Regions from separate parts of the Spongiibacter sp. IMCC21906 genome, predicted to be linked through region 1. Evidence: riboswitches for the same ligand, from Rfam matches in the RefSeq annotation. Region 1 holds a riboswitch; each other region holds the start of a gene.

What was found. A riboswitch is a leader RNA that binds a small molecule or an ion and turns the genes downstream of it on or off. The one in region 1 is predicted to bind cobalamin.
Region 2: linked by a shared signal. The riboswitch ahead of IMCC21906_RS06685 (cobyrinate a,c-diamide synthase) and the one ahead of IMCC21906_RS00330 (cobaltochelatase subunit CobN) in region 1 are both predicted to bind cobalamin.
Region 3: linked by a shared signal. The riboswitch ahead of IMCC21906_RS06150 (TonB-dependent receptor domain-containing protein) and the one ahead of IMCC21906_RS00330 (cobaltochelatase subunit CobN) in region 1 are both predicted to bind cobalamin.
Region 4: linked by a shared signal. The riboswitch ahead of IMCC21906_RS03230 (cobalt-precorrin-5B (C(1))-methyltransferase) and the one ahead of IMCC21906_RS00330 (cobaltochelatase subunit CobN) in region 1 are both predicted to bind cobalamin.

The regions. Positions count from the first base shown of each region.
Region 1 covers NZ_CP011477.1:71,311-76,171, forward strand. The annotation lists gene IMCC21906_RS00330 (cobaltochelatase subunit CobN) at 1-2,989, opposite strand, end outside; cobalamin riboswitch at 3,095-3,354, opposite strand; gene IMCC21906_RS00335 (hypothetical protein) at 3,469-3,741, shown strand; gene IMCC21906_RS00340 (SDR family oxidoreductase) at 3,782-4,204, opposite strand; gene IMCC21906_RS17205 (helix-turn-helix domain-containing protein) at 4,176-4,358, shown strand; gene IMCC21906_RS00345 (NUDIX hydrolase) at 4,472-4,861, shown strand, end outside.
Region 2 covers NZ_CP011477.1:1,457,722-1,462,582, reverse strand. The annotation lists gene IMCC21906_RS06700 (mechanosensitive ion channel family protein) at 1-404, shown strand, start outside; gene IMCC21906_RS06695 (YdiY family protein) at 465-1,187, shown strand; gene IMCC21906_RS06690 (Mpo1-like protein) at 1,364-1,684, shown strand; cobalamin riboswitch at 1,720-1,882, shown strand; gene IMCC21906_RS06685 (cobyrinate a,c-diamide synthase) at 2,123-3,400, shown strand; gene IMCC21906_RS06680 (adenosylcobinamide amidohydrolase) at 3,416-4,063, shown strand; gene IMCC21906_RS06675 (transporter substrate-binding domain-containing protein) at 4,109-4,861, opposite strand, start outside.
Region 3 covers NZ_CP011477.1:1,343,127-1,347,987, reverse strand. The annotation lists gene IMCC21906_RS06165 (MFS transporter) at 1-554, opposite strand, end outside; gene IMCC21906_RS06160 (YajQ family cyclic di-GMP-binding protein) at 631-1,113, opposite strand; gene IMCC21906_RS06155 (2-dehydropantoate 2-reductase) at 1,277-2,227, shown strand; cobalamin riboswitch at 2,283-2,457, shown strand; gene IMCC21906_RS06150 (TonB-dependent receptor domain-containing protein) at 2,548-4,419, shown strand; gene cobO (cob(I)yrinic acid a,c-diamide adenosyltransferase) at 4,491-4,861, shown strand, end outside.
Region 4 covers NZ_CP011477.1:707,755-712,615, reverse strand. The annotation lists gene IMCC21906_RS03240 (ABC transporter permease) at 1-416, opposite strand, end outside; gene IMCC21906_RS03235 (ABC transporter ATP-binding protein) at 413-1,345, opposite strand; gene IMCC21906_RS03230 (cobalt-precorrin-5B (C(1))-methyltransferase) at 1,367-2,482, opposite strand; cobalamin riboswitch at 2,700-2,925, opposite strand; gene IMCC21906_RS03225 (malic enzyme-like NAD(P)-binding protein) at 3,040-4,287, opposite strand; gene IMCC21906_RS03220 (thermonuclease family protein) at 4,467-4,861, opposite strand, start outside.

The DNA of each region.
Region 1 (4,861 bases):
CTTTTATAATGCCGCGGCTATTCCAAATTGGCTTCACCCCAAGCAGCTTCATACCAAAGGCAATCATCGCGCCTTCATCTCTCACGGCGTCAGAGGCCCAAAGAATCACACCTTGTTTATTACCGGCAATATCCTCGGTATGGGCAGCAACCCCCGACTCACCAGACAACACTTTATTAGCCAACGTCTCACCCGTCGTAAAGGCTAACTGGGTAGGCAGCAAACTGCCGTCCAAAGCATAAAAATTGCGACCGGTGGGCAGCGCCGCTGGGGTACGAATAGGATCATTGCCTTTACCCGGCGCGACAAAGCCACCGTTTAAGCCATTTAGCAAAGCATCCATCTCGGCCTTGGGAGAGGCCTTTAATTGCTGCCGCCATAAATCAGATGGCGCATTCTTATTGCCATCAATCATGGAGTTCACCATGGTATCCAAGGCAGCTTCCGTCCAATTCTGACCAAACACATGCAACCCCAGCGGCATAAAGTCCTCTTGAATATTGGTCAGATAATGCCCCACTTCGTGGAGCAAAAATTCTTCATCAATATCATCAAAACCTACGCCCCGAACTTGCAGCTCTTCATCCATACTGGCGATCAATTCATCTCGCAGCTCAAGCTCGTCGATGGTTTCTCTGAGTCGCTGCACAGCGCGGCTGCGGGTTTGGGAATCTGTCGCGGCCTCAGCACTTTCAATCAACTGTCGCAACTGCAATAAATCGTCATAGAGCTCAGTGATCGCCAAGGGCGGTGTCAGGTGATCCACCATTACCGCCAAACCTCGGCGCTTGGCCTGAATACCTTCACCGACACCATCGACAATATAGGGATAGATGCCGGGAATATCCCCGGCGATAATGCTGGGATAATCGGCCTCGCCAAGCCCGGTGCTGCGCTTGGGTAAAAACTCATAGGTAGAATGTCGCCCCACATGCACCATGGCGTCGGCGCTAAACACATCTTGCAGATAGTGATAAAAGCCTAAATATTGATGAGGGGGCGGAAATGACATATTGGCATGAAGCAGCTCTTCATTAATCTCCCACCCCCGAGGCGGCTGCGGCCCTAAAAACACATTGCCAAATTGCACACCCGGAATCAGCTGCCTGCCCTGCCAGACCATCACCTTGCCCGGCGCGTCGCCCCAGCCACGAATGCCCTCAATCTTCATTTTGACAATGGCATCAACCAAAGCTTGGCTGCGCTGCCACTCCAGGTCTTGCCCCGCCGTCAGCTTTTGCAACACATCCAGATATTCTTCTTCTAACTGGGCCAGCAAATCCAAGGCTCTTGCCCGTCCCTTATGCCGCAAACCATCCATTGCATGATGAAGATCAGTGATAGTGCTGTGCATGCGATCTTCAAGAAACTGCGCCCGCGCCTGACGCGCCGACGCAGAAGCCAGGCTGGCAATAGCCGACACCTGAGACTGCATCAAGGTCTGCAATGCGCCCAGAGGCCCCGCCACCATCTCGGCCTGGACACTGGCCGGTAAGGTTTCAAACCATTGTTGATACTGCGTGGCACTCAAACCGGCCACCTTGCCAGCCATCTCAGCTAAGGCTTTGGCATCTTCCGGCAGGTTAACCCCTTGGGCTTGCAAAATATCCAGCAACTCCTCAGTGTCGCCGGGAATCTCACCGGTGGTGTAGCCCGCCGCTTTCAGTGACTGCAATATTGTTAATAAGCTCTCTGGCACATTGAGGTTGTCCGCCCCAATATTGTGGCGGCCGGGAGGATGGTTGTAATACACAATAGCCACCCGCTTGTCGGCATTGGCCTTAACCTGCAGGTCTAACCAACGCTGTAATCGCCGGGCCTGACGCTGCACTTCATGCGCAAGAGGCTTGCTTCTAAAAAGACTGGCACCGGTAAGTGGGTCTTGTTGTTGAGGTTCTGCCAGTGCCAGCAGCTGGGCTTGGCTCACACCCTGCAATTCAGGCATGGCCAAGCGGTAGTGGATGGAGTCTCGGGGAAGCCCCTGATCAGAAAGTTGCCAATCTGCCTCGCTCCATTCCCCCACCCGCAGCCCTTTTAACACCGGCACATTGAGTTTTTTTAATTCAGCCAGAACGGCTTCGCGACCATCGCCGCCACCAATCACAAAATCCTGCAGTGCCAATACCGCAGTGGGAGTGGCGTTTTGACTAAACGCGTTAATCGTCTTTACCGCCTCCACACTGGGTTGCCCCCAGGACGCCAATACCGAAACACATTGCCAGTCCTGAGCCTGACAAAATTGCTGGTGCAGTGCCCACTCTCCCGCCAGATCACCGGTATCGTGATCGAGAATCCACAAGGTAGGCTGCAGGGGTGTTAAGGCACGGCTGAGCGCATCAACATCTAACCACCTTGCCGTACCTTGATGATGCAGGGCAAAGCGCAACGGCGACACCACAACCAGCGGCGACTGTTGACGGTTGCCATTGGCGAGCATAGCCAGCAAAGCACGGGCATTTTCCACTGAACGATTTAACCAGTAGGCGCGAGCCTGCAGCCAATCATGATATTTGGGGTGCTGCTTTTGGAATGTTTCAAGTGCAGAGGCATCCAATAAGGCGGTCTTCTCCGAGACAATATCGTCCGGCAAACCGTGGCCAAAAATCGCGCCTTGCCGGCCCTGTTGCAAAGCCAGTAAACGGCGATCACTGTGTATCACCATGCGCAGTTTTTGATTGGCAAGCGGCATACTCAGTAAACGATCGACGGCATCACCAAACACCGCCACCAAGAGCAGGGCATCCTTATTTGCCAGCAGACTGCTAAGCTGTTGATCATCCATCTCCGCAAGCTGGCTCACCGTGCGGATGTCAATCTGGGCGTCACTGCCCATATCCTTTAACTGATGGGCTCCCGCCACCAAATAGGGAGCAGACCGGTCGGATACAATCACCGCCACACTTTGACTGGCCGCCCACAGCGGCGCATTAAACAACAGGCCGCAGCCCAGCATAAGCAAAGCCATAACATGGCGTAGCTGAAATATCACAAGCAATCCCCTGCGCCAGAACCTCTGCGCTGATAGCGGTTGATTGAAATAGAAAGGGGACGGCAATTCAGAAACTGACTGAAAGCTCAGTGGCACCCCGCCACGATCTATTTCCTTTGCTTAGGCCGGTCTCCGGACTCACAGATTGCTCAAAGTGCATGAGCACAGCTTCTTCGCCTTCCCACGCCTGATTCACTGGCGCAGTGGCTGCCAACACCGGGAGGTGTGGCGGAAAAAGATAATCTGCTTACCGTTGCGGGGGCAGTACAGGCTTAGCGTTACCACACGTAGGTAATACGCACCTGTTTCCCGTTTAACCCTAGACAATGGACTTGCCGTCGGGCACCTGAAAGCGTGGACAAGGATACGCACTTTAGAAATTAGGTCAAGAAATCACCTCGGCAGGCACTCTGTATTTTTTGAGTCCATCATTGTTTTCAAGGAGGGTGATTAGCCAAACCCTTATTGGATGTGACGCCGTGAACTCAACGCTAAAACCGCCGCGCAAGGCCGTGACTATTCAGCACGCTTGGTTTGAATGGCGCTTGCAAGAAGACAATCTACACCGCACCCAAGTAGAGGCCATCATGTTTATGGACCCCGCCGGGCCCACCCCCGCCGGGTTATTAAACTACTTATCGGTGAGCCAGCCGGGGGAGAATATCCAAAAAAATCGCAACACACTAAGTGCAAGCCGCTACAGCTGCAGTGCAGCAGCACTGGCAACAAGGCAATTTGACATGGACCAATGACCACGCCTTTTGTCGCCACCACAGTTCAGTTCGTTTTCTCTCACATCGCGGTATAACCGCCATCTACCGTGAGTTCAATGCCGGTCACATAACTGCTGGCATCGCAGGCCAAATACAAGGCCGCATTGGCCACATCCTCAGCACTTCCCCTACGCCCGAGGGGAATGGCCTGCTGTTCCAGAATGGCGACGACTTCCTCTATGGAGCCAGCCATGCCTGCATCGACGAAACCCTGCAGGGAGCGATCCCCCATCACGGTCGCAATCACCCCAGGGTGCACTGAATTAACCCGGACTCCATAGCCCAAGCTGGCAAATTCCACGGCCGTATGGCGGCTAAAAGAGGCTATCGCGCCCTTGCTTGCACCATAGAAACTATGCCCAAGTAAACCTACCTGACTCACCACTGAGGACATATTGATAATTGAGCCGCCTTTGCCAAAGCGACCCTCGGCTTTCATCATTGAAAATGAAGGCGTAATATCCCTTACTGACATTGCTGATGAGGTGGGCTTTGGCAGTCAATCCCATTTTTCCACTGTATTTAAAAATCACACTGGTTGCTCTCCGAGCGAGTTTCAGCGACGAGGCTTATCGAAAAACGTTTTTCTCTCCTGAGTGAGAACTGAAACTCAGCAGAATTGGGCATCAAACTGATTGAAACGGCCGTACTAAAGAGTTTTCCAAATAACACGAAGGATACAAACACAATAAATAACAAGGAGTCGTTAATGTCCTCAAACTCAGCACCGCGCCCAGCGGCCACTGTCATCTTGCTAAGAGATGGCCCACACGGTTTAGAAACCCTGATGTTAAAACGCAACCAGGCGCTGATGTTTGCCGGTGGTATTTGGGTTTTTCCCGGTGGCGCAATCGACGCAGAAGATAGGAAAGATGGCGATGTCAGTGAGCTTAGCGCTGCCCGCCGCGCGGCCGTGCGCGAAGCTTTCGAAGAGTCGGGACTGTTGATTGACGAAAAGACACTCGTCAACTTCTCTCTCTGGATTACCCCCCAAGCCGAGCCAAAGCGCTTCCACACCTGGTTTTTCATCGCGCCAACATTTAGCGTAGAAGATGTGCTTATTGATAACAGTGAAATTGTTGACCACGCCTGGATAGCC
Region 2 (4,861 bases), 1.4 Mb from region 1:
GCTTATTCTCTACCACCTTACTCACCGGCGATTACAAACGCATTATGATCCCCAATGCAAAAATGATGTCTGGCGCAATTACCAATTACAGCGTCATGCCCCGCCGCCGTATCGATCTCGTCGTCAGCATTTCTTACAGCGCCGATATGCAAAAAGCAAAAGACATACTCCAACGCTTGGTCGATGCCGACACACGCATCATGAAAGACCCAGCCCCCACCATTAAAGTGAATGAAATGGCCCAGTCCTCCATTGACTTAATTTGTCGCCCCTGGGTTGCCACCGGTGACTACTGGCCCACGCGCTGGCAGCTTGTGGAAGACATCAAAAACAGCTTTGATGCCGAAGGTATAGAAATCCCCTTCCCGCAAATGGACGTACATTTTCACAAATCCGACGGCTAAGCATCTGCCGCAAATCCAATTTATACGCATTACATTCACCCAAGACTTAAAGGGGAAAACATGAAGAAGCATATGGCAGCGGCAATCGCAGTGTTTGCATCCGCGAATGCACTGGCCCAGGAGCCGCCAAAACTATGGAAAGGTGACGTACAGTTTGGCTACAACCAGACCGAGGGCAACACCGATGAAAAAAGCGTGCTAGGTAGAATCAACGCCAAACGCCAACGCGGTAGTTGGACCTACGACATAACAGCAAACGGTCAAAACAACGAAAGCGATGGCACCCGCTCCGCCGAAGCCTATTTTTTATCTAACCGTCTTGCCTATGACTTCAGCCAGTTTAACTACACCTTTCTTTACGGCGGCGTAGACAAAGACCTGTTTAGTGGTTATCGCTATCAGGCCACCGTGTCAGCCGGTTATGGCCGCAGAATTTTCAAAACCACCCAATTCACATGGGACGCAGAAGTCGGTCCCGGTGTACGAGTGAGCGAATTTGAAGCACCGAGTGACGAAGGCGACGGGCAAATTAGCGAAGCTATTCTGCGCTTATCCACCGAACTCGTATATTCCTTGTCTGAAACCGCTAGCCTGAGTCAGCTACTCACGGTAGAAAGCGGTGACCAAAACACCGTAAGTAAATCAACCACCTCACTAAAAACAAAAATCGTTGGCGGCTTTGGTCTCAGTATCAGTTATATATTGGAATACAACGAAACCGTTCCCCAAGAAACAGTACATCTGGATCGTCAAACAGCCGTTACCCTGGTTTATAGTTTCTAAGCTTTGAGCACAGTGATGTAGCAAAGGCGCTTAAGGGCGCCTTTGCTGTTCATAAGCACTAATTCAGTCACGTCACTCAATTAGCCTGTAAAACCACAAGCCAACATCTTGCAAGCTAGCCAGCCCCGGGTATATATAGTCGTCATGTGTTATATCTGCTCGTTAATGGAGGCAGTATGAATAACGATAATAATCAAATGACCTTTAACAGCTTTGCCGAGTTTTATCCCTATTATTTAGCTGAACATCAAAACCTTGTTTGTCGACGACTGCATCTTATCGGCAGTTGTTTGGTAATAGTCGTACTCTTAACAGCCATATTCAGCGGCGCTTGGTTACTGCTAATGCTACTACCGCTTATTGGCTACGGCTTTGCCTGGGTAGGACATTTCTTTTTTGAAAAAAACCGCCCTGCCACCTTTAGTCATCCGCTTTACAGCTTTATAGGCGACTGGGTAATGGCAAAAGATTTACTCACCGGTCGGCTACCACTATAAATCGTCCTTCTTGCCAAAGCCTTAAGATTTCGTTTACAGTCCGGGCCGTAACAGGTTTTGTCCACCCACGGTGGCAAATTAAACGGGAAACCGGTGCGCACTCAGCAAGGCCGGTACTGCCCCCGCAACGGTAAGTGAACCAGTGTTTAACACACCGCTTCACAAGTCCGAATACCTGCCTGCTACAGCCGATGGCGTTGCGGTGGGCAACAGGCCGGGCAGAGTGCATACCGCAATCTATCCCGCCCTTCCTTTTCGCTTTTTTGTGAGCTTTTCAGCAGATTTTGGCTGCGTTTGTTCCTGCGCCTCCAACCTGCTCACTATCAACGTCGCAACACAATATGTATGCGTCAATGTAACGTCACCGCAAGCAAACACACATTTTTAATGCAGGCAGCATAGCTGTCAGCACATTTTTATTAACAACGAGGACAGCTCATGACCGGCAGTGCATTAATCGTCGCGGCACCCGGCAGCGGCCACGGTAAAACCTTGGTAACTGCCGGCTTGGCAAAGGCCTTATTAGACTCGGGCAAAACGGTTCGTATATTTAAGATGGGGCCCGATTACTTAGACCCTGCTTTTTTGGAGCATGCCACAGGTCTACAAGTGCGACAGCTGGACTACTGGATGCAAAGCCGGGAAGAAATTCAACGCGAGCTAGCCCGAGGAGCGAGAGAAGTCGACCATATCCTCATTGAAGGCGTAATGGGCTTATTCGACGGTGAACACTCGGTAGCCAAATTGGCCAAAGACTTTGCACTGCCGGTATTAATGGTCGCCGACGCCTCTGCCCAAGCACAAACCTTTGGTGCGCTTATTTACGGCCTAAGCCTATACGACGAAGACGTAGATGTTGTCGCAGTGCTGGCCAATAAAGTGGGCAGCCCTCGCCATGCGAGTATGCTTGAAGAAAGCATTCGTCCCCCTACTCGCTGGATCACCGCCATTCATCGCGATCCGGCACTGGCAGTACACGAACGTCACCTAGGTATTGATGGCGGCAAAGACACGGGCGGCCCCGCCGCTGCAGCGATGGCAGAAAAGCTCGCACCGGCACTGGAAAAACTGCCGTGGAAAACATTAGACCTGTTACTGGAGTCAGTAAAACCAGACCTCGAACAACGTCTAAAAGGTAAGCGCATTGCCATTGCCAGAGACCCAGCCTTAAATTTTTTATACCACGCCAACATCGATTTTCTGCAACGGCAGGGCGCGGAAGTTAGCTTCTTTTCAATTTTAAATGATAGCCAAATTCCAGACTGCGACGCGCTGTATCTACCCGGCGGCTACCCCGAGTTACATGCAAAAATCTTGAGCGATAACACAAGTATGCGTGAATCAGTCGCCGCTCACATTCACGATGGCAAAATCTGTGTTGCCGAATGTGGTGGCATGCTCTACCTGCAACAATCTCTGCAACACGACGAACAAGAATTTGAGATGCTCGGGGTGTTCAATGAACAAGCCGTCGTTCAACCGCGCTTAGCCGCACTGGGTTATCAGCATCTTCCCGGCACGTCGTTACGGGGCCACACCTTCCATTACGCCAAGCTGGAAAATGACCAGCAGGAAGAACGCAGCGAGTTTGCCGATGGCCGGGTGGGTGAAGGCATTTTCCGTTACCGCAACACCGTGGCATCCTTTGTTCACTGGTATTTCTCATCCGACCCGGACACCATTTGTGCTTGGTTTAATGGCTGCAATAACAACTGATGCCGATGAATATCAATGAATGACCAAGACTGGCACTGGACACCGGCGGATCAGCACTTCGCTCTGCATTGGCAGGGCACTCGCCGGTGCCTCAGCTCCGCCGCATTAAATGGTGGCGTATGCGAGGCAAACCGACTATTAAATCTTAAGGTAAGCGGCGCAGATAGCCAGCAACCACCCGAGCAAACACTGCAACAATACGCTGACAGTCAAGGCTGGACAGCTACAACTGTAGGCATGATGACGGCAGCGTCGATGGATTCATTGCGCTGGGCGGAGACGACCATTGAAGGCGAACGACTCGCTATTTACCTGACCAGCGGTTTAAGTAACGCCCGTTGCGCCGGCGACCCTGCAGATTGGCAGAATCCTGTCACACTGCCACCAGGCACAATTAACATTGTCTGTATTAGCAATATGCAGCTTTCCGTTGCCAGCATGACCGAGATCATCACCCTGCTCACAGAAGCAAAAGCCCATGTCTTACACAAAGCCAATATTCGCAGCCCAGTATCAGGGGAACTGGCAACAGGAACAGGCACAGACAGCATTGCGGTCATTGGTGGCAGCGGTAAACCACAGCGCTGGTTTGGCAAACACACTTTGGCTGGGCAACGCTGCGCCGAGCTACTCATCCAATGTTTAACGGACAGTATCGTTTAACGGACAGTATCCACCGGCGCTGACCACATCACGTTAAAAGCCTGCTTATTGCTGTCCTAAGTATCGCTGCAAAGTCATCTGCCAACTGGCAGCCTGGGTCTCCGCTAACAAACTTTGATTCAGCGCCTCACGCTGAGGGAAGTCTTCTCGCAGACCCAGTGCATATTCTTGCTGGCTTCCGGCAAACTCAATCACTTCCAGCTGCGCATCGCCATCTTTCAATAAATACCGCAGCACGGCTTCGTCATACACCAGTGCATCTGCAGTGCCATTACGCAAGGCCTCCAAACCTTCTTCCGCTGTCGTCACCTCTATCGATTTAATGCCCCGCAAGGTTAACGCCTGCTGAGCCGTAGACCCCGCAACCACTAATGTCTTAACCCGATTTAAATCCTGCAACCCCGTCACTGCTGTAGTCATGGAGTTCACCGTGACTGATGACGCAATCGCGGCGGTAAAGCTGGAAATAGTAATAACCGACACAAACATCCAAATGGTGGCCAACAAACGTCCTGCCTTGGTAACAGGGGCTTTATCGCCATAGCCAACAGTAGTCATGGTGACCGCAGACCACCAAAAACCATTGCCTATTCCTTGCGACAAGCTTCCGCCAAACTGCTCGGGATTGCGCTTATGCTCCACCAACCAAAGCAAACCGCCTACTGCAAAAAGCAACACCGCCAATATCCCCACCGCACTCAAAAACGCCGGTGATACCAGTTGCGCCAAGAGAGCCCACCAGCCGCTGCTTTCCACTGAGGTGGCAATGCCAAGACCGGTGGTGAAAAAAGGATGACT
Region 3 (4,861 bases), 1.3 Mb from region 1:
GTGCTGCCAAAAAACTGAGCTAAATACAACGCTCCCGCCCCGGCGGCAATCATGCCGATCCGATACCCCGCAATATAGGTAGACGACAGCAGCGCCTGCAAGCGAGCATCGGCTGACTCAATCCGAAAGGCATCAATCACCACGTCCTGGGTCGCGGCAGAAAAGCCCAGCAATACCGCCGCAATGGCCATCATTTGCAAGTGCTGACGCGGGTCGGTAAGGGCCATCAAACAAATAGCGGCAATCACACCTAACTGAGCCAGTAGCAACCAGCTTCGCCGTCGGCCCATCAACGCGCTAAGTAAAGGCAAGGGCAGTTTATCGACTAAAGGGGCCCAGACAAATTTGAAGGAAAATCCCAGCGCCGCCCAGCTGAAATAGGTCACATCCGCCTTGCTGACACCGGCTTCTCGCAACCAGAGTGATAAGCTGGAAAAAATCAGCAGCAATGGCACACCCGCAGAAAAACCAAGAAGCACCATGATCCAAACGGGCTTCTGCCGCCACCAGACCAGTTCGACCGTTTCCTTGACACCATCGCGGTGATGGCTCACGGTTTCATCACCGTTAAGCGACAAACGTTGGTCGGGGTTATCGCAAGGGGCATTGAGTTGTTCCCGCTGGCGATAGTCAATCTCTAAAGTTTGTGAATTGCAGCGGCTGATCCAAGGACTGCTCTTTTAGCAATGCCATGACCTGCTGCAAATCATCCCGTTTTTTGCCCGTCACTCGCACCTGCTCGCCTTGAATCTGGCTCTGCACTTTCAGCTTGCTGTCTTTAATAATTTTGACAATTTTGCGACACAAATCAGATTCCAAACCGTTCTTGATGGTCACCCCTGCTTTCACCTGCTTACCAGCCGTTTCCGGGTCACCCACGGTCATCGCTTTAGGGTCGATGTTGTTTTTTATCAGGCTGCTGCGCAGCATGTCTTCCATTTGCGTGATTTGAAATTCAGCTTCAGCAAAAATTGTCGCGTTAAGGCCGTCTCGCTCAAAACTGGCATCCACACCTTTAAAATCAAAGCGGGTGTCAATAATTCGGCTGGCCTGATCAAGGGCATTGGTAAACGTGTGCAAATCGACTTCAGAAACAATATCAAAAGAGGGCATGGCTAAATAACTCGTCAAGATTGTCGGGGCCAGTTTAGCACTGCCCGGCCAGATGTTTCGAGATAGACCTGACAACAGACACAAAGATTCCCTTGTCAATATTGGCAAGCAGCACCTTACTGGCCTACAGTGCCGTCATTCATCGCTTATCAAGACGAACTACATGCAGGAAAAAATCCATTGGCATATTTTAGGCGCAGGGGCCATCGGCAGCCTTTGGGCCTGCTATGCCTATCAAAATGCTGTTCCCGCCACCCTTATCCTCCGCAGTGACAGCCGCCTGCAGGCCTACCGCCAGGCGGGTGGCATTATGGCCAAGCTGGGTGCCCTTGCCCTGCAGCTCCCCGTCCCGGTGACTAGTCCTAGCTTAATAACAAAACCTATTGAGCACATATTAATCACCACCAAGGCACAACAAACACTGGCGGCCATAACTGCGATTGAACACCAGCTGGCAGAAAAAGCCGTGATTGTGTTACTGCAAAATGGTCTGGGCATTGCCGAAATGCTCAGCCAGCGCTACCCCCAGGCAACGCTACTACAAGCCTCCACAACAGAGGGGGCTTATCGGCAGTCGCTGTTTTCACTGGTGCATGCCGGACGAGGAAACACCCAGCTCGGGCAATCCAAAACCTTGCTGGCAGAAACCCAGCAAACGCCACTCGATCACGATGAATTGGCTAACATTGCAAGGTCTCTAAGCCTTGGCCCTTTAGGCATGACCGTAAGCGACAATATCGACGACGTGCTATGGCAAAAACTGGCAGTCAATTGTGCGATTAACCCCCTCACCGTCAAATACCGCTGCCGCAACGGCGAGCTCTTAGACAACCCGGTGGCCTTGGCCGAACTGGAAGCCGTTGTCGCGGAGATAGCCCAGTTTGACGCCAGCCCCGAATACCCCGATTTGTTAGCCACCGTCCGTCACGTTGCCGCCAACACCGCCCTTAACCGTTCCTCCATGCTGCAAGATATTGAAGCGGGACGCCCTACCGAAATTGCGTTTATCAGCGGCTATCTTTGCCAGCTCGCCGAGCAACATCGCATTCCAGTGCCGATGAATCGGCAATTACTAGACGAGATTAAACGCCTTTCAGCCGCTAATCAGCACTAAACGCCACCAGCTTGCCGCAGCCGCCCAGTTTGACAAAAACCCAGCGCAGCCTTAGAGTGCGCGCCAAGTAACAGGTGCCCTGCGTCGCGTATTTAGTGACAAAGAGTTAAACGGGAAGTCTGGTGCGCGACCGCTTTTTAAGTGAACGCAATGCCAACGCTGCCCCCGCAACGGTAAGCACATTTACATTTTGTGCAAGCCCGGAACCGGCCTCTACTGATTCACCCGATGAAGCGGAGGGCTCCATCAGCGGTCGTATACTTGTATATAACCCCTACCCCTCCCTCATTGCTTCCTTTTATAGCTTTGAGGTTTACACCATGAACAAAACCCTTCTTGCTGCTGTTGGCGGTATTTTTACTTTTGCCACGTCACCGCTTATTACAGCTAATGAGTCCCATATAGAAACCACCGTCGTTACCGCGACCCGCACCGAGCAATCGGTGGCAGATATTCTGGCCCCGGTTACGGTCTTCGAGCGCGCTGATATCGAACGCATTCAACCCAATGACCTGCAAGAATTACTGTCCCGCGCCGTTGGCGTCAGCTTTGTGCGCAACGGTGGCCGCGGTGCCAGCACCAGCCTCTTTTTGCGAGGCAACCAAAGCAACCACACTCTAGTGATGATCGATGGCGTGCGTATCGGCTCGGCCACCAATGGCGCACCGGCACTCACCAATCTGCCGCCGGAATTGATCGAGCGCGTTGAAATTGTGCGCGGCTCGCGCTCCAGCCTTTACGGCTCAGAGGCCATCGGCGGTGTTATCAATATCATCACCCGCAAATACCACGACACCGACGGCCTGCAGCCTATGCTGCAACTCACTGCTGGCACCCAAGGCACAACAAAGGCATTGGCGGCCATCAGCGGGGGCAACGAGCAAACCCAAGTCAATATTAGCGTGCTGCGCGAAGAAACCGACGGCGTAGATAACACCGCTAGCAAAGCTGGAGTCGCCGGCGACGACGACGCCTTTGAACAAACCGCCGTCAACGCGAGCTTCAGTCACAAAATTAATGACAAGGCAGAGCTATTTGCCTTCTATCAAAATAGCCAAACCGAAAGCGACTACGACAATAACTGCCGCGCCGGCGGCGTGACGTATACCTGTTCACCCTACACCGATGGCGAAGTCAGCATTGCCAATATTCGCGGTGAGTTTCAGCCCCTCGAAAACTGGTTACTCACCCTTTCTGTTGGCGAATCCAAAGACGAATCCACCATCGACTATCACTATGTCGATCCGGCCGCCGTGGGTGTTAGTGGCGATACCTTTGACACCACCCGGCGTGTTTACAGTATCCAAAATGATTGGTCGATTGGCGAACATCACGTCGTTACCGTCGGCTTTGAACGCTTCCTCGACCAGGTTGAAAGCAACCTCAGTTATGGCGAGCAAAGCCGTGGCAACAAAGCCTACTTTGCGCAGTGGCAGGCAGATTTCGGTCCGGTTGATCTAACCATCGGCGGCCGCAATGACGACAACGAACAGTTTGGTACTAACGATACCGGCAACGCCTCGATCGGATTTGATATTACCGAGTCACTGAAAGTCGTCGCCTCCTACGGCGAAGGCTTTAACGCACCGACCTTCAACGATTTGTACTACCCCTTTTACGGCGTGCCTACACTCGAACCAGAAACCTCTGAGAACACCGAGTTAGAATTGCGCGGCAACCACAGCTGGGGTAACTGGAGCGTGGCTCGTTTTGAAAACGACGTAGACAAGCTCATTCAATACAATCCCGCCACCTTTGGCCCCGATCAAATCGAAGGTGCAGAAATAAAAGGCTGGGAAATAAGTGTCGCGACAGAAATTATGGACTGGCGCATCGACGCTAACGCCAGCTTGCTCGACGCCACCGACGCCAAAACCGGCTTAGATCTACGTCGCCGTGCCGACAAGCAAGCCAACCTTGACGTCAGCCGCGAATGGCAGCACTGGGGCGTAAGCGGCAGCCTGCGTTTAGTCAGCAGCCGCTATGAAGACACCGCCAACACCGACGAACTCAGCGGTTACGGCTTAGTCGACGGCACCGTGTTTTACCGTGTAAACGAAGAAATAAAACTGCAATTGGCGCTGAAAAACATCTTCGACAAAGAATACGTCAGTGCACGCAGTTTTAGCTTTGGTGACTACCTGTCAATTGGCCGCGAGGCGATGTTCACCATCACTTACACACCAAAATAAAGGTATCATTCACCGCTCAAACACTCTGCGCTGTAAAACGGCGCAGTTTGACTCAGCAATCAGGAGCCTCCATGACGCTTAATGACGAAGAAAAGCACCAAAAGCGAATGCAGATTAAAAAAGCCATGATCGACGAAAAAGTCGCCAAGGCCACTGAAGAACGCGGTGTGTTAATCGTATTAAGCGGCCCCGGCAAAGGTAAATCCAGCTCCGGCTTTGGCACTATTATTCGCGCCATCGGTCACGGCTATAAAGCCGCGATTGTGCAATTTATCAAAGGCACTTGGGACTGCGGCGAACGCAATTTTATTCAGCAGCGCTGCCCAGAAGTTCCTTTTATCGTCATGGGTTCTGGCTTTACCTGGGAAACCCAAAACAAAGAACAAGACCGCGAAGCGGCTCAGCAAGCCTGGCAGCAAACCAAAGTCTTACTACAAGATGA
Region 4 (4,861 bases), 640 kb from region 1:
TGTAGCTGTAAAGAGGTAAAGGGCATTGCCATTAGCGCCACTAAACTGCCGGCAAGTAAACCGCGTATTACCCCCGCACTGACAAAGCCTGCCACAATGATCCAAGCTGGCATGGGAGCAATGAGCATTTCTTCGATATGTCGCTGCAAGCGCGCGCCATAAAAAGCCAAGGTGCAATTACTGTAGGCATTACTAATCACTGCAAACATGATCAACCCCGGCATTAAAAATTCGACATAGGCGACGCCGTCTCTGGCGGGCAAGTCCTTGCCCATCAAATGCCCGAATATCAGCAAGAACAATCCCGCCGTCACCAGCGACGGCAGCAGGCTTTGCACCCAGCTCCGCAGAAAGCGCCTAAGCTGTTTTATTAAAAGACCTTGATATGCATACCAATACACACTTGCCATACTCATTTCGCCACCTGCTGATCTGCGGCCAACAACTCTAAAAACCGAGACTCCAAACGCTTACCACCATCTTGCACACTGGCTACCTCCACCCCCTGCTCGGATAGCTTTTCAAACAGCGGCGCTAGCGGTAGTTTCAAAGGCCAATCTACTTCCAGCTCCATTGCTCGCCATGCCAACAACTGGCCATAGTTCAACACCGGAGGCCCGGCAATTTCGCGGTGTAAATTGAGCGTTAACTTTCGAGATTGCAGGCCTGATAACAATTGTTGCGGCGCATCTCTGGCGATGATTTTTCCCTCGTCAATAATGGCGATATCCCGACACAGCGATTCTGCTTCTTCCAGGTAATGCGTGGTTAGCAAAATGGTGGTGCCGTCACGATTCAAATCTTTAAGTAATGCCCAGGTTTGTTGCTTGGCTTCCACATCTAAGCCCGCGCTGGGCTCGTCCAGAATTAACACTTGGGGTTGATGCACCAGCGCCCTGGCGAGCATCAATCGACGCTTCATGCCCCCGGATAAACCCCATGCTTTTTTGTCAGCGCGATGACTGAGTCCAACCTTGTCGAGCAATTCAGCGCTGCGTTGGCGTGATTTTTTCAGCGACAATCCGTAATACATTGCCTGGCTTTCAATAATTTCCCGGACCGGCTCAAAGCTATTAAAATTGACCTCTTGGGGCACCACACCAACACAGCGTCTGGCTCGCATAGCCTGACGCTGATTATCAAAGCCCTGCACAAAAATTTTGCCCTGCTGCATATTGAGCAGGCCACTTATCAAGCCGATCAAGGTACTTTTGCCTGCGCCGTTTCGGCCCAACAAACCAAAAAACGCCCCCTGGGGAATACGTAGATCAATACCCGAGATCACCGGCTCGCCATCACCGTAGCGCTTATAAAGCTGCTGGATTTCAATCGCCGCGCTATGCATTATTTCTCCAAACATGATTGGTCACTGACATGCCTCACCGACATAGGCAAGCAATTTGCCTTGCCGATCGACAGCACACACCTCTAAGGCAATAGACTGGGGAAGATAGCGACGCGCCACCTGGACAGCCTTCAAGGCGATATGCTCTGCCAACGGCACACCCTGTTGCTGGCAATAATTCAGGGCTTGCAAACTGGTATTGGATTGCAGAATTTGTTCTCGGAGAACCTCGTCACCGTTCAGCAACATGGCCTGCTCCGCCAGCCACGGAAAATCAATCGCGCACCGGCGGCTGTGGGTATCCAGATGTCCGGCGGCGAATTTAGTGAGTTTGCCAAAGCCCGCCGCCAGGATAAGCGCGGGTACAGGGTGACGGCGCAGATACTTGAGCACGGCACCAAACAGGTCGCCCATTTCCACAATAGCGGCATCACATAAATTAAATCTTTGCTGAGCGTAAGCCTCGCTCGTGCCGCCCGTACAAGCCGCAATTCTTTGCAGCTTATTTGCGTTAGCAACATCGATGGACTGGTGGATTGAGGCGATATAGGCCGAACAGGAAAAAGGACGAACAATGCCCGTGGTCCCCAACACCGACAAACCACCGACGATGCCCAGGCGACCATTCATGGTTCGCAGCGCAATACGCTCGCCGTTGTCGATACCCACCGTCACCAAAAATCCGCCTTGGTAATCGGCGTCCATCGCCTGTTGCTGCAAATGCGCCACTATCATCTGTCGAGGCACCGGGTTTATCGCGGGCTCGCCTACCGGCAATACCAATCCTTTACGGGTGACCGTTCCCACCCCTTGGCCAGCCAAGAACGCCACGCCGGGTTCCGCTTTTAGCTGGAGTTTTACCCACAGCCGGGCGCCATGCGTCGCATCGGGATCGTCACCGGCATCTTTAATTACCGCAGCCAGTGCGGCATTAGCCGTTAACTGCAAGTCAGCGATAAGTAACTCTCTAAACTCACCTCTGGGCAGGCGAATTCGCGCGGCCTCGGTATGCTGGCCTTGAAGCAGCAAGCGTGCAGCCGCCAACGACGCCGCCGTTGCGCAGGCGCCAGTGGTTAAACCCGTTCGTAGTGTGCCATTATTTTCTGTTGTTTCTGGGCGCAAGCTGGGGGCAGACATATTCGCCAGCAACCCTAACAAAAAGACAGCGGCGAAAAGTGAAACGTGGGATAAACCAAGTTAAGAGAATACTGTTTACACACGATGTACAACTCCCTGTTAGCTCGCGCTTTGGCGAAACTAAATACAGGCGTGCGGTAAACAGGGATAACAGGCGGCGGACGAAGCGGAACAAGCACCAGTGAAGAATCCAACCGGCCTGTCGTCGCCCACCGCAACGCTCGGCTTAATATCAGGCCGGTCTCCGGGCTTATGAGTGGGCAAAAAACCCGAGGTGATCACCTTCCCATATCCGAAGATACAGTGGCATGAGATCACCCTGCACTCACTTACCGTTGCGGGGGCAGCGTTGGATTTGCGCTGCATAACAGCCGCTCACCAACTTCCCGTTTAATCCCACTGCGAAGAACCACAAGCAGGACACCTGAAAGAGGCCGCAACATTAACAGGGCGACAATAGCAGGTCAAACGACAAATAGAGGCGATTTAGAATCGAGGGAGAAGACACATTAACCTGACCCAATAGGAATATTGAGCCAGGTTATCAAGCAATGCGCTTAACTTAGTGGGTAGTGGGAAGGGTACGGCAGCATGGCCACGCCGCTATCAACTGCCGCCTGGGCGACAGCTGCCGAGACCACACCCAGCAAACGGCGGTCCACCGGCTTGGGAATGATGTAGTCTGGACCAAAGCTCAGGCTCTCTACTCCGCAGGCATCGATCACCACTTGAGGAACCGCTTCTTTTGCCAGCTCACGAATAGCGTGCACCGCAGCCACTTTCATTTCTTCATTAATCGCGGTGGCGCGAACATCTAGCGCACCCCGAAAAATAAACGGAAAGCCCAATACATTGTTCACCTGGTTAGGGTAGTCCGAACGACCGGTAGCGACAATCAAGTCATCCCGTATCGACAGTGCCAGCTCGGGTTCGATCTCGGGATCAGGGTTGGAGCAGGCAAAAACAATAGGCTTGGGCGCCATTGTACGCAGCATCTCTTCGCTGAGAAGATTGGCGCCAGACAAGCCAACAAAGACATCGGCGCCGTTAATAGCATCGCTCAAAGTGCGCGCACCCGTATCGTTTTGAAATTCTTTTTTGTATTTATTAAGACCTTCGCGGCCAGGGTAAATCACCCCGCGACGATCGATCATATAAATATTGTCGTAGCTTGCACCCAAAGAAACTAACAGGCGCATACAGGCGATAGCCGCAGAGCCAGCACCTAAGCAAACAATTTTTGCGGTCTCAATGTTTTTGCCTTGAATCTCAAGCGCATTGATCATGCCTGCAGCGGTAACAATGGCCGTGCCGTGCTGATCGTCATGAAACACGGGGATATTGCACTGCTCAATTAAAACCCGTTCAATTTCAAAGCATTCAGGGGCTTTGATATCTTCCAGATTAATACCACCAAAGGTGCCGGCAATACGTTTCACCGTATCGACAAATGCATCGCTGTCTTCAGCATCAACTTCGATATCAATCGAATCGATGTCGGCAAAACGCTTAAAAAGCAGAGCCTTCCCTTCCATCACCGGCTTACTGGCCAGCGGGCCCAGATCACCCAAACCAAGAATGGCCGTGCCATTAGAGATGACCGCCACCAGATTGCCTTTGCTGGTGTACTTGTAAACATTGACCGGATCTCTGGCAATTTCCCGCACAGGTTCCGCAACACCGGGGCTGTAAGCCAGTGATAAATCGCGCTGAGTTTCAGCGGGTTTGGTAATGGAGATTGCAATTTTGCCCGGTGTAGGCAATGCGTGATAATCCAGAGCCGCTTGTTTTACATCTTTGGACATGCTCAATTCCCAGTTATTGCGCCACTTCCCCTAAGGGGAAGGCGGCTTAAATAAATGAACGGGGACCAATAAACTACCCGCCCGGGTAGCTCCCCTGTGCAAAGCCCACCACATTACATGTCAGTATGTCATATGTCGGCTTTTTTGCGCTTCGCACTGCGGCCTTCTCTGGGCCTGTATTAATGCGCTCTGCAATCATTGCAGACCAGCATATCGGGGTGGCGTAAGTCCATTTTAAAACCTGCCATCCCCGTCCGCGGCGGCGTTCTTTTGCGCAGCCATCCCCGGACTTCAATCTGGTGCCCTATATAACTGTCTAACGGCACCGAAAAATATCTTAGCTCTGATTTTGCCAACCGCAACACTAAATCACCGTCCAGCCTCAACCACAATGCCGAACGGCTATTGCCGATGGACTGGAGCTGTCCCCGTACAAGGCGAAAGCCTTGATCCGCCGCTGTCAGCGCTGTCGTCGACAAGCTTGCTTGCGACCACACGCCAAGACCCTTCGACTTCGCCTCAGACTCTGCGGCACGCAAACACTGTCGATATGGCTGCGGACTGGGTGGCACAG